3 regions of the Peribacillus sp. SIMBA_075 genome follow, and region 1 is predicted to be linked to each of the others. Evidence: riboswitches for the same ligand, from Rfam matches in the RefSeq annotation. Region 1 holds a riboswitch; each other region holds the start of a gene.
The links. A riboswitch is a leader RNA that binds a small molecule or an ion and turns the genes downstream of it on or off. The one in region 1 is predicted to bind S-adenosylmethionine.
Positions count from the first base shown of each region.

Region 2: it holds a riboswitch for S-adenosylmethionine, as region 1 does, so the genes downstream of both, SB775_RS16715 (5-methyltetrahydropteroyltriglutamate--homocysteine S-methyltransferase) here and SB775_RS06385 (bifunctional homocysteine S-methyltransferase/methylenetetrahydrofolate reductase) in region 1, are expected to answer to the same signal.
Region 3: it holds a riboswitch for S-adenosylmethionine, as region 1 does, so the genes downstream of both, SB775_RS15005 (O-acetylhomoserine aminocarboxypropyltransferase/cysteine synthase family protein) here and SB775_RS06385 (bifunctional homocysteine S-methyltransferase/methylenetetrahydrofolate reductase) in region 1, are expected to answer to the same signal.

Region 1 covers NZ_JAWRYN010000005.1:116,189-119,465, forward strand. The annotation lists gene SB775_RS06385 (bifunctional homocysteine S-methyltransferase/methylenetetrahydrofolate reductase) at 1-1,498, opposite strand, end outside; SAM riboswitch class I at 1,602-1,700, opposite strand; gene SB775_RS06390 (MOSC domain-containing protein) at 1,812-2,462, opposite strand; gene ku (non-homologous end joining protein Ku) at 2,979-3,277, opposite strand, start outside.
Region 2 covers NZ_JAWRYN010000023.1:43,702-46,978, forward strand. The annotation lists gene SB775_RS16710 (ArsR/SmtB family transcription factor) at 1-196, opposite strand, end outside; gene SB775_RS16715 (5-methyltetrahydropteroyltriglutamate--homocysteine S-methyltransferase) at 408-1,511, opposite strand; SAM riboswitch class I at 1,759-1,860, opposite strand; gene SB775_RS16720 (hypothetical protein) at 2,036-2,464, shown strand; gene SB775_RS16725 (glycerol-3-phosphate responsive antiterminator) at 2,619-3,161, shown strand.
Region 3 covers NZ_JAWRYN010000019.1:24,170-27,446, reverse strand. The annotation lists gene SB775_RS15010 (methionine ABC transporter ATP-binding protein) at 1-349, opposite strand, end outside; SAM riboswitch class I at 514-625, opposite strand; gene SB775_RS15005 (O-acetylhomoserine aminocarboxypropyltransferase/cysteine synthase family protein) at 744-2,054, opposite strand; SAM riboswitch class I at 2,154-2,259, opposite strand; gene SB775_RS15000 (thioredoxin family protein) at 2,396-2,704, opposite strand; gene SB775_RS14995 (toprim domain-containing protein) at 2,708-3,073, opposite strand; gene gcvH (glycine cleavage system protein GcvH) at 3,166-3,277, opposite strand, start outside.

The sequences.
Region 1 (3,277 bases):
CCACCGAATAAATTGGCTGTGTCAAAAAGGATTGAGCACCACATGCAATCTTCTTTTCCATTCTCTGAACAGCTTTATCCAGATATTTCACATTGGGATTAAAAGCGGCGGCAATTTTAAAATTTGCCCGTTGGCCCAAACTTTGACCGGAATAGGAAAGACCTTCATTAAATTGTTTGACCATACTTATCAGGTCAAACGACGATAAATCATAAACCGAAGTGGCACCTGGGAAGTCCCCAATTTTAGAAGGATCTCCGGTGATGATCAATAACTCATTCAGCCCCACTGTCTGCAGACCCATTAAATGTGACTGCAGGCCAATTAAATTCCGATCCCGGCATGTTATATGCACCATCGGCGTTACATTCAATTGGTTCTTCAGTAAATTAGCCAGTGCATCATTCGATATCCTTGGTGAAGCAAGTGAATTATCCGCTAATGTAATTGAATCGACCCCTGCTTTTTTCAAAACCTCAGCACCAGTCATGAAACTCTCTATTCCCAACTTTTTCGGTGGATCAAGTTCAACTAGTATCGTCCTTTCAGTTTTGGCCTTTTCGTAAAGTGGGATTTCCAACTCTCTATCAATCACTTTAATTATTTCTATTTCACGGGTTTTAGTTATTTTCTCTTTTACTGGTACCAAACTTCCAATTGCATTCTTTACAGCTTGAATATGCAAAGGCGTCGTTCCACAGCAGCCTCCTATGATCGTGGCACCTTGCTCACGCAGCTCGAGGGCACTTGAACCGAAATATTCCGGCACAGCTTTATAGACAAGCCTTCCATCCACATAATCCGGAAGGCTGGCATTAGGATAAATGGCAATCGACGCTTGCTTTGGCAAACTTACTTCTTCCAAGGCCCTAATCATATGATGTGGACCGAGACGGCAATTCACCCCAACAACATCGGCACCCAATTGCTCAAGTTTTTGAAAGGCTTCATTTAAATGGATTCCATTTTGAAGATTACCCAGTTCATGCATCGAAACATTTGCGATGATCGGCAGTCCAGTTTCATTTTTAACGATTTGCAGGACGGTTTCAAGTTCTTCCAGGTCATAGAATGTTTCTAGGAGAATCCCATCAGGATTTTCCATCAGCAGACTGTATAGCTGTTCTCGAAAACCTCGCTTTATCTCTTCAATGCTTAAATCCGATTTCCTGATATTCCGCTGTGCCCCTATGGTACCGAAGACATATGCCTTTCCTTTTGCCGCTTTTTTAGCAAGGATGACTCCCTGGCGATTGATTCTGCTTACTTCATCTTCTAGTCCATGGCGTTTCAATTTGTTGAAGTTGGCTCCGTAGGTATTCGATTGAAGGATATCTGCACCAGCTTCCAAATAAGCACGGTGGATGGACACTATTTGATCTGGGTTCGTACAGTTTAATTCCTCATAACATTGATCGATGCCATTAGAGTACAGTAAGGTCCCCATTGCCCCTTCCCCAACCAGCATTCTTTCTTTCACTTCTTTACGAAAATTCATCATTACATCCTCTCTCAAAAACAATCCTGTTTTTGTCGTTTTATATGAGTATGAGAGAAAAGAAAAAAAACCTTCTCAAAGAAGAAGGTTTTTTGAAACATTCTCCTCATCTATCAAGCTCTGCTTGTTGGATTTAGCACCTTTGCCTAAGCTGGTTGCTGAGGTTTCTTCGGGCCAGTCCCTCCACCTCTCTCGATAAGATCCATTTATATAATTTTCACAAGATTTCAAAATTTGATTATATTTAATTTACATTAATAATCTGTCAATTTCAATACCTGATCGTCATTTTTTTCACTTTTGCAAAAATCATTCAATCTTTTGCAGCTTGAACTCTCTTTAATATCCTTTGTTTCCAGGCTTCCGCTAACGGATCCAGTTTAAGTAAAGCGTTTGCGCCTTCCAGCCCATCTCGTTTATGAAGGATCACCTCTGCTGCATAATGAACTGAAATTTTTTCTTGCAAACGATCTATTAGCACGATTTCGTTTTGTTTATTTATCGTTCCTTCTTGAAGTACTTTTGCAAAATAACCAGTGAAACTCGTTTTTAGCACGAGTTCCAAAAACTTAGGTTCTTGATTGAAGTGGGAAATGGTCGAACAAGGAATCCTCCCCTGGTTAATTTGAACAATCACTTCGCCTATTTGATAAATATCGCCGATATATGTTGATACCTCCGTCATCCCCGCTATGGTTAAATTTTCACCGAATGCAGGGATATCCAGCTTTTTAGAGAATTTTTCATTCCATAATGAATAATGCTCAAAGGGGTAAAAGCACAAAGCCCGATCAGGACCCCCATGGAACTTTACATTACCTACCCCATCACCAATTATGCCAGATCTAGTTACTGTCACATTATCCTGTGCTTGTTTATCCATGGCTGAAAAGATATCGATATTCGAAAAATTTTCCTGTTTGGGCCTTCCTGCATGAAGCGATTTGATTTTTCCATTTTCCATTTTTAACATCATCTTCCGTTCATTTTAATTTATATCATCCCATATGTTTAAATTATACTAAAAATCCATTTTTTCTGTAATTATTTATGAGAATATAGTGGATCGGAACATACAAAATCCCCCATGATCCGTTAAGCGGTCGAATATCATTGATTTCCAGAAAAAATCATAGGATAGTTTAGTAATTTTGTTGCTATTTCAGAATTAAATATGGTAGAATATGAACACAATATATAGTCGAAAACTACAACCGTTCGCCTATATGTTGATTTTCACGATTGAATTCCTCATTGTCGCTCTTTAGGGAGCGAATTTTTTTGCCTTCATTTTCATCCACTATTTTCTTTTAATCCCATTAATCGGGACATATCGATCCAATACCTATTTGTACATGCATTACTTATGTAATTTTAACGAATTATTTCTTTGTAAAGTCTTTCATAATCTTGCCATTCCCTTGGCTAAAACGAGCAAAAAGCCGAGCGACATAATGCGTCTTCCGCTCAGCTTCCTGTTTTATGCTTGTTTCTTTTTTTTCGGTGCCGCTTTCTTTCGGGTCGTCTTTTTCTTTTCCGGTTCATCATGTTTCGTTCGGTCAATGGATGCCTGTAAAGCCTCCATTAAATCTGTTACATTGTTGGAAACTGGCTCTTTTGTTTTGGCTGTAATCGTCGTTTGTCCCGTTTTCTTCGATTCAATCAATTCAAGTAATGCGGTTCGATAATCATCGGTGTATTTTGCCGGATCGAAAGTAGTCGTTAATTGATCTATCAATAACACGGCAGTATCTATTTCCTTTTTTACAATGGTATCAT
Region 2 (3,277 bases), on a different contig from region 1:
GAAGGATCGAGAGGTATTGAGAGGCCGTGGACTGGGTCATGTTTAATTTTTCCGTAATCTGACTTACGCAAACGCCGGTTTCCTTCATGTCTATTCCCTCATGAGGGGTGAAGTGGAGTTCAGGCGCCTTGAGCCATTGTAAGATTTGCAACCTGGATTCATTGGATAATGCTTTAAATATCTCGATTGTTTTCATACATTTCATTATATCGAGAATTATCGATATGTCAAATGGTTTTATCATTCATCGTTAGTTTCATAAATAGCAAAACTTGATACCGTTATCTAAAGAGTCATTAAAGGAATGGAAATGTATTATTGCAAGAACCTAATCGGCTCCCATATCAGTGCGGGCCGATTAGGTTGTTCAAATCCTGTAAATCAGAATTAAAGTCTCCGCTAAAAAATCATTTCCATACTTCTTTTGCTACATCAACGACGAATTTCAGCTTTTCCCATTGCTGTTCTTCGGTCAGCTTGTTACCGTGATGGGTGGAGGCGAAGCCGCATTGCGGACTTAAGCATAATTGTTCGAGAGGAACGAAGTGCGAGGCTTCTTCAATGCGTGCCTTAACAGCTTCCTTGTCTTCGATTTCTCCATTTTTTGAAGTGACGACACCCAGTACGACCCGTGCACCGCCATTTGGAATGTATTCCAATGGCTTGAAATCTCCTGAGCGTTGATCATCATATTCCAAGAAAAATCCATCCACTGATTCTTTTGCCAATAAAGTTGGGGCGATACGGGCATAGCTTCCTTCAAACGCCCAAGTCGACTGGTAGTTCCCACGACATAGGTGTGTAGTGACGACAAGGTCTTCTGGTTTGCCTTCCAATGCGCCATTAATTACGCGAAGTGCAAGATCGATTAACTGTTCCCTCGTATATTTTCCATCTTTGAACTGGAAATCTGGAGCTGAAAGTCTGGCAATATATACATCATCCAATTGAAGATAACGTACACCTGCTTCATAAAAAGCCTTCAAAGCATGCTGATACGCTTTGATGATATCATTAGCATAGTCTTCAATATCAGGGTAGATGTCTTCATTATGAATGCCTACAGCAAATAATTGATTCGGACTGGGAATGGTTTGCTTGGCAACGGCGCGTCCGTTCACGATTTTGTTCAATTCAATGAAATCGCGAATGAAGGGATGTTCAGGATTGAATGAAACCTTCCCGGTATTGCGAACGTTATATCTCTCTGTTTCCACACCATCGAATGTGAGACCTTTTTCAGTCACATATCCCTCGATGCCATTTAAATGTTCGAGGAAGTCAAAGTGCCACCATGTTCGTCTGAACTCACCATCCGTCACGGCCTCCAATCCAACTTCAATTTGTTTTTCGACAATCCGATTGATTTCTTCGGTTTCAACTTCACGAAGCCGCTCTGCTGAAATGGTACCTTTCTTAAGTTGCTTTCTGGCAATATGTAAACGTTCTGGTCTTAATAAACTTCCGACGTGATCGGCCCTGAATGGTGCCTTCGTTAATGTGATTGACATGTTGCATTCCTTCTTTCCTTTTAAAAATAGGCTGTTTTCACGTACTTTGTTGCTATTTACCAGGTAGTGAGTTGTGGTTGATTTCCCCTCCAGATGCTCGCCTGTCCCGCTGCTCCCGCAGGAGTCTCGCACTTCCGCTCCAATCAACCTTTCGTTTTAAAAACAACAATCTTTACGAAAAGAGCCTAAAAATAAAACACCTCTTCTTAAAAATAAGAAGAGGTGTTGGCAGCAAAGCTATATACTCTTCTTATCTTCAAGTTTCTACACTTCTGGAATTAGCACAGTACATGATCAGTCTGTTGCTGAGGCATCAAAGGGCCAGTCCCTCCACCTCTCTGGATAAGAGTTGTCTATTAAATTAATTAAGACTATACAGGTAGTTTTTATAAAGGTCAAGTAATGAAGGTGGAAGATTTCGAATATACCGATTATTAATATGGGTTGAAATGTTAACTACATCAGGGAACCCGGCATATGCTATAACCGACGTTTCATATGAGCGGCAGGAGGGGAATGCAAGGATGAGTACATTCAGTCCATTCAAAAATGGCTTACCGATAACGGTAACTGAAGCCATGATAGAGAAAATCTTAAGAATGAAATCATATGGTCAGGATATTAAAGTCGAGATTACGCCAAAGCATATAGTGCTTTCCGGAACGACGGAAGTGAAAAAAATGATGTTAAAGAAAAACGTAGCTTTCCGGATTACATTAAAACCGGTTCACGTGGAAAAAAGAACGATTTCATTTGAATTAGTGGAAATGGAACCAATTGACAGGAACTTCATTAACCGAAGGATATTTAACAAACCGCCATTTTTTGAATTCGAAAATAGAAAGATCAAAATGAATGTTAATGCTTGGAACATCGTGAGAAAAATCCCCGTTGGCACAATTAAATCGTATGAACTCGTCGAAGGTGCATTGAAAATGAAACTTTCAATATGATGGATCGTTTTTAGCCACAATATTTAAAGGGGATGCCAGGTATGTTAGTGTAAGGGTAGGTTGAAATGCCATACCTCACAATGTGTTTGATAAATCAAGCTCTATAAAATATACTAAATTACTTATAGTTTTCCAGGAGATAAGGAGGGAAATAATGGACCAGAAGATTTTGCCTGCTTCGGCAAGCATGAAGGATTTCGAAAGATTTTTAGAAAGTTCCTATGAAATAGGTGTGTTTCTTGATTTGCATATATCACAATTGAAAAACGTAAGTATGATGGCAAAGCAGCATAATAAGAAAATGATTTATCATGTCGATTTGATCCATGGCATAAGAAGTGATGAGTACGCGACAGAATTCATTTGTCAGGAATATAATCCATATGGGCTGATTTCAACTAAATCAAACGTTATATTGAAGGCGAAGCAAAAGGGGGTCATTGCCATCCAGCGAATCTTTTTAATAGATTCACATGCGCTGGAGAAAAGTTATAAGCTGGTGCAGAAAACCAAGCCGGACTATATCGAAGTTTTGCCAGGCGCCATGCCATGGATGATAAAAGAGGTGAAGGAACGATTGCAGACACCGATTTTTGCAGGCGGCCTCATACGTACTTCAGATGAAGTCCTGAACGCCCTTGATGCTGGAGCGTCGGCAATCACCACTTCCAAAACTGAATTATGGGATATCGTTTAATGGGGTCGAACGAGGAAGTTGAAAAAAATTACAGAAAAATAGAATAATTCCTCGCCAAATAATTGACAGCGTTTTCACAAACTAGTATATTGTAAATTATAAGTTAATATATGTGA
Region 3 (3,277 bases), on a different contig from region 1:
TTGAAACTCCTGCAATTTCCAATGGGAAGGATATATTTTCCTGAACGGTCCTGGACCATAATAGATTGAAATGTTGAAAAATCATGCTGATTTCCTGACGTGCCTTACGGAGCTGAGCCCCTTTAATTTTTGAAACTTCCTTCCCAGCCACCACAACGGATCCCTCTGTAGGTGTTTCCAATCCATTGAGCATTCTGATCAAAGTACTTTTCCCCGCTCCGCTGTAACCAATAATACCGAAAATCTCGCCGTTATTTATTTCAACATTCACATTATTTACTGCCTTAATAGTCTCACCGTTTCCTTTTCCTGTTCGGAAAAGCTTACTTACTTTCGTCAATGTAATCATTAATGCTCACCTCTTTTATCCAATAAAACCTATGAACTTAGTTGATTTCTCTACATTATTAGTCAGTTTTTAATACCATTTTTTCCTTTCATGAAGGTTTTCCCAAATGAAATAGAAAAAACCTTTCTGCATGAGCAGAAAGGCAGGTGAAGAAGCTGGCCTTCCTCTCATCTTCCAAAGTAATTAAACTTTGTGTGAATTGGCACCTTTCCAAGGAATCTCCTTGTCGGTTGCCGGGTTTCATCGGGCACATCCCTCCACCTCTCTTGATAAGAGCTAATATATAGAATATTTGTACAACATTAAGTTCTTTAGTATGGGGAAATTTTATCATAGATAAAAAAGGAGTGCAATGTATATTATTTCTAGTAAAAGAATGAACTGGACTTTTTGCTTAAACCGTTTTAGACGTCAGGGAGACGATATTCGTCGCTTTTTCAATTGCCTGCTCTAAATCTTCTATTAAATCCTCTGCATTTTCAATCCCGATGGATAAACGGACCTGATCAGCACGCACTCCCGCTTTCGCCAGACCTGCATCATTCAATTGTTGGTGGGTCGTACTGGCAGGGTGGATGATTAAACTCTTAGCATCCCCTACATTAGCTACATGGGACCATAATTCCACCGAATTGATAAGTTTTGCCCCGGCTTCGCGGTCACCCTGTATTCCAAAAGTCACAACAGATCCTGCTCCCTTAGGCAAGTATTTGTCCGCAAGGGCTTTATCTGGATGATCCTCTTTACCGGGATGTGAAACCCAAGTCACGGCAGGGTGATTTTCCAAATATTGAATAACAGACTTGGTGTTCGAAAGATGCTCTTTCATTCTTACATGCAGCGTTTCAAGTCCAAGCGTAAACTGGAATGCACTTTGGGCACTTAGCGCAGGACCTAAATCACGAAGCAACTGCACTCGGGCTTTCGTTATAAAAGCAGCAGGTCCAACTGCATCGGCGTATACAAGACCGTCGTAGCTTGGGTCTGGCTCCGTAAAGCCAGGGTAGTTTGGCGAGTTCCAGTCGAACTTCCCTCCATCCACTATGACACCGCCTAACGTCGTTCCATTTCCCAAAATCCATTTTGTAGCGGAATGGATGACAATATCCGCCCCAAAATCAATTGGTCTGCATAGATACGGTGTAGCGAAGGTATTATCGATAATTAAAGGTATCCCGGCTTCGTGGGCGATGTCCGCTACTGCTTCTATATCAAGGACCCTCAAACTTGGATTTCCGATCGTTTCAGCAAATATGGCTTTTGTTCTTGGCGTAATTGCCCTTTTGAAACTTTCTGGGTCATCAGGTGAAACGAACTTCACCTTAATCCCATATTTAGGAAGAGTATTTTCAAAAAGATTATACGTGCCGCCATATAATGTAGAGGCTGAAACAATTTCATCCCCTGCACCGGCAATATTCAGGATTGACAGTGAGATGGCTGCCATTCCGCTTGCAGTTGCCAATCCGCCGATACCGCCTTCCAATAAGGCCATTCTTTCCTCAAAAACACTGACCGTGGGATTATGGAGTCGTGTATATATATAACCATTCTCCTTTAAACCAAATAAATTCGCTGCATGGTCTGTGTCTTTGAACAAGTATGCATTGCTTTGGTAGATAGGGACTGCCCGGGCACCTGTTTCATCAGCTTGCAGACCGCCATGAACACTCAATGTTTCAAAACGCAACTTTTTCTCTGACATATGATTTCACCTTTTTCTATGGATTTAGTTGGAATTTCATGAAAACCTGGCCTTTCATAAACAAAAAAACCACTTCCACAAGAAGAGGTTTTAAAACACACCTCATCTTCCAGAGCCAACACTCTGCTGGAATTAGCACCGTATATAAATTTATACCGGTTGCCGGGCTTCGTCGGGCCAGTCCCTCCGCCACTCTTGATAAGAACTATTAAATTCAGCCGTTACTTACTTAATTCAAAATATAGCATTTTAGAATTAATCAGTCAATGAATTGTTAGAATATTCTTTTTTTGATTTCAATTTGGGAGCATAAAAAAACCAATCCGGTTCTGATTGGTTTCTTAGCTGATTTCCTTAAGCAATCCATACAAATAAGGAACGGATTGAAAGGCATATATTTTTTTGTGCAGCTGTCCTTTTTTGAAAAGCAATAAACAAGGGACACTTTCAATTTCATACGATTCGGCGATTGCTTGGACATAGTTCATATTCATTTTGCCTGCCTTCAATTCCGGGAAAAGTTCCATGGATATCGTCAGCATCTTGGAAGCCACCTGACAGGTACCGCATAAAGGCGTATATAAATATAAACAAAAGGTTTCCCCTTTTTCAACGGCAATCTTACACTCTTCTTCTTTCCATTCCTGCATCAATTAATCGTTCATCCTTTGACTTAAAAATTTCATTTTCACATTCATATTGGCAGATAAAAGCACAGTTGCGATATGATGTTCGGGTGAGCTTTCCACTTCTTTGTACATTTTATTAATATACAGGTGGTTCGCTTCCGGCATTTCCCTTCGGAATTGCTTCCGCAGCTTTTCTCCTGATTCATCTGCGTCAAACAGGAGATAAACATCACGTTCCATCAATTCATCCACTAATTCATCGAGCTTAGTTAATGATATGGTCCCATTCGTACATCTTATATCCACATCTTCATTTAAAACGGAGGCAACTTTTTTTCTATCGGAACTGCCTTCTACAATGATCACTTTATCGAACTCGCCCCATTCCATGTCATCACTCCATCTCACGAATTATGTGCGCAACTGCAATTGTACAAAATGAAAAAGAGAGCAGGCCTTTCCAGGCCCCCCTCTCCTTTATTTTAACCGTTAATCAAACTTTCATATTCTTCAGCGCTCATCAGATCTTCAATATCACTGCTATTTGATGGTTCAAGCACGATCATCCATGCTTTTTCAAAAGGAGATTCATTT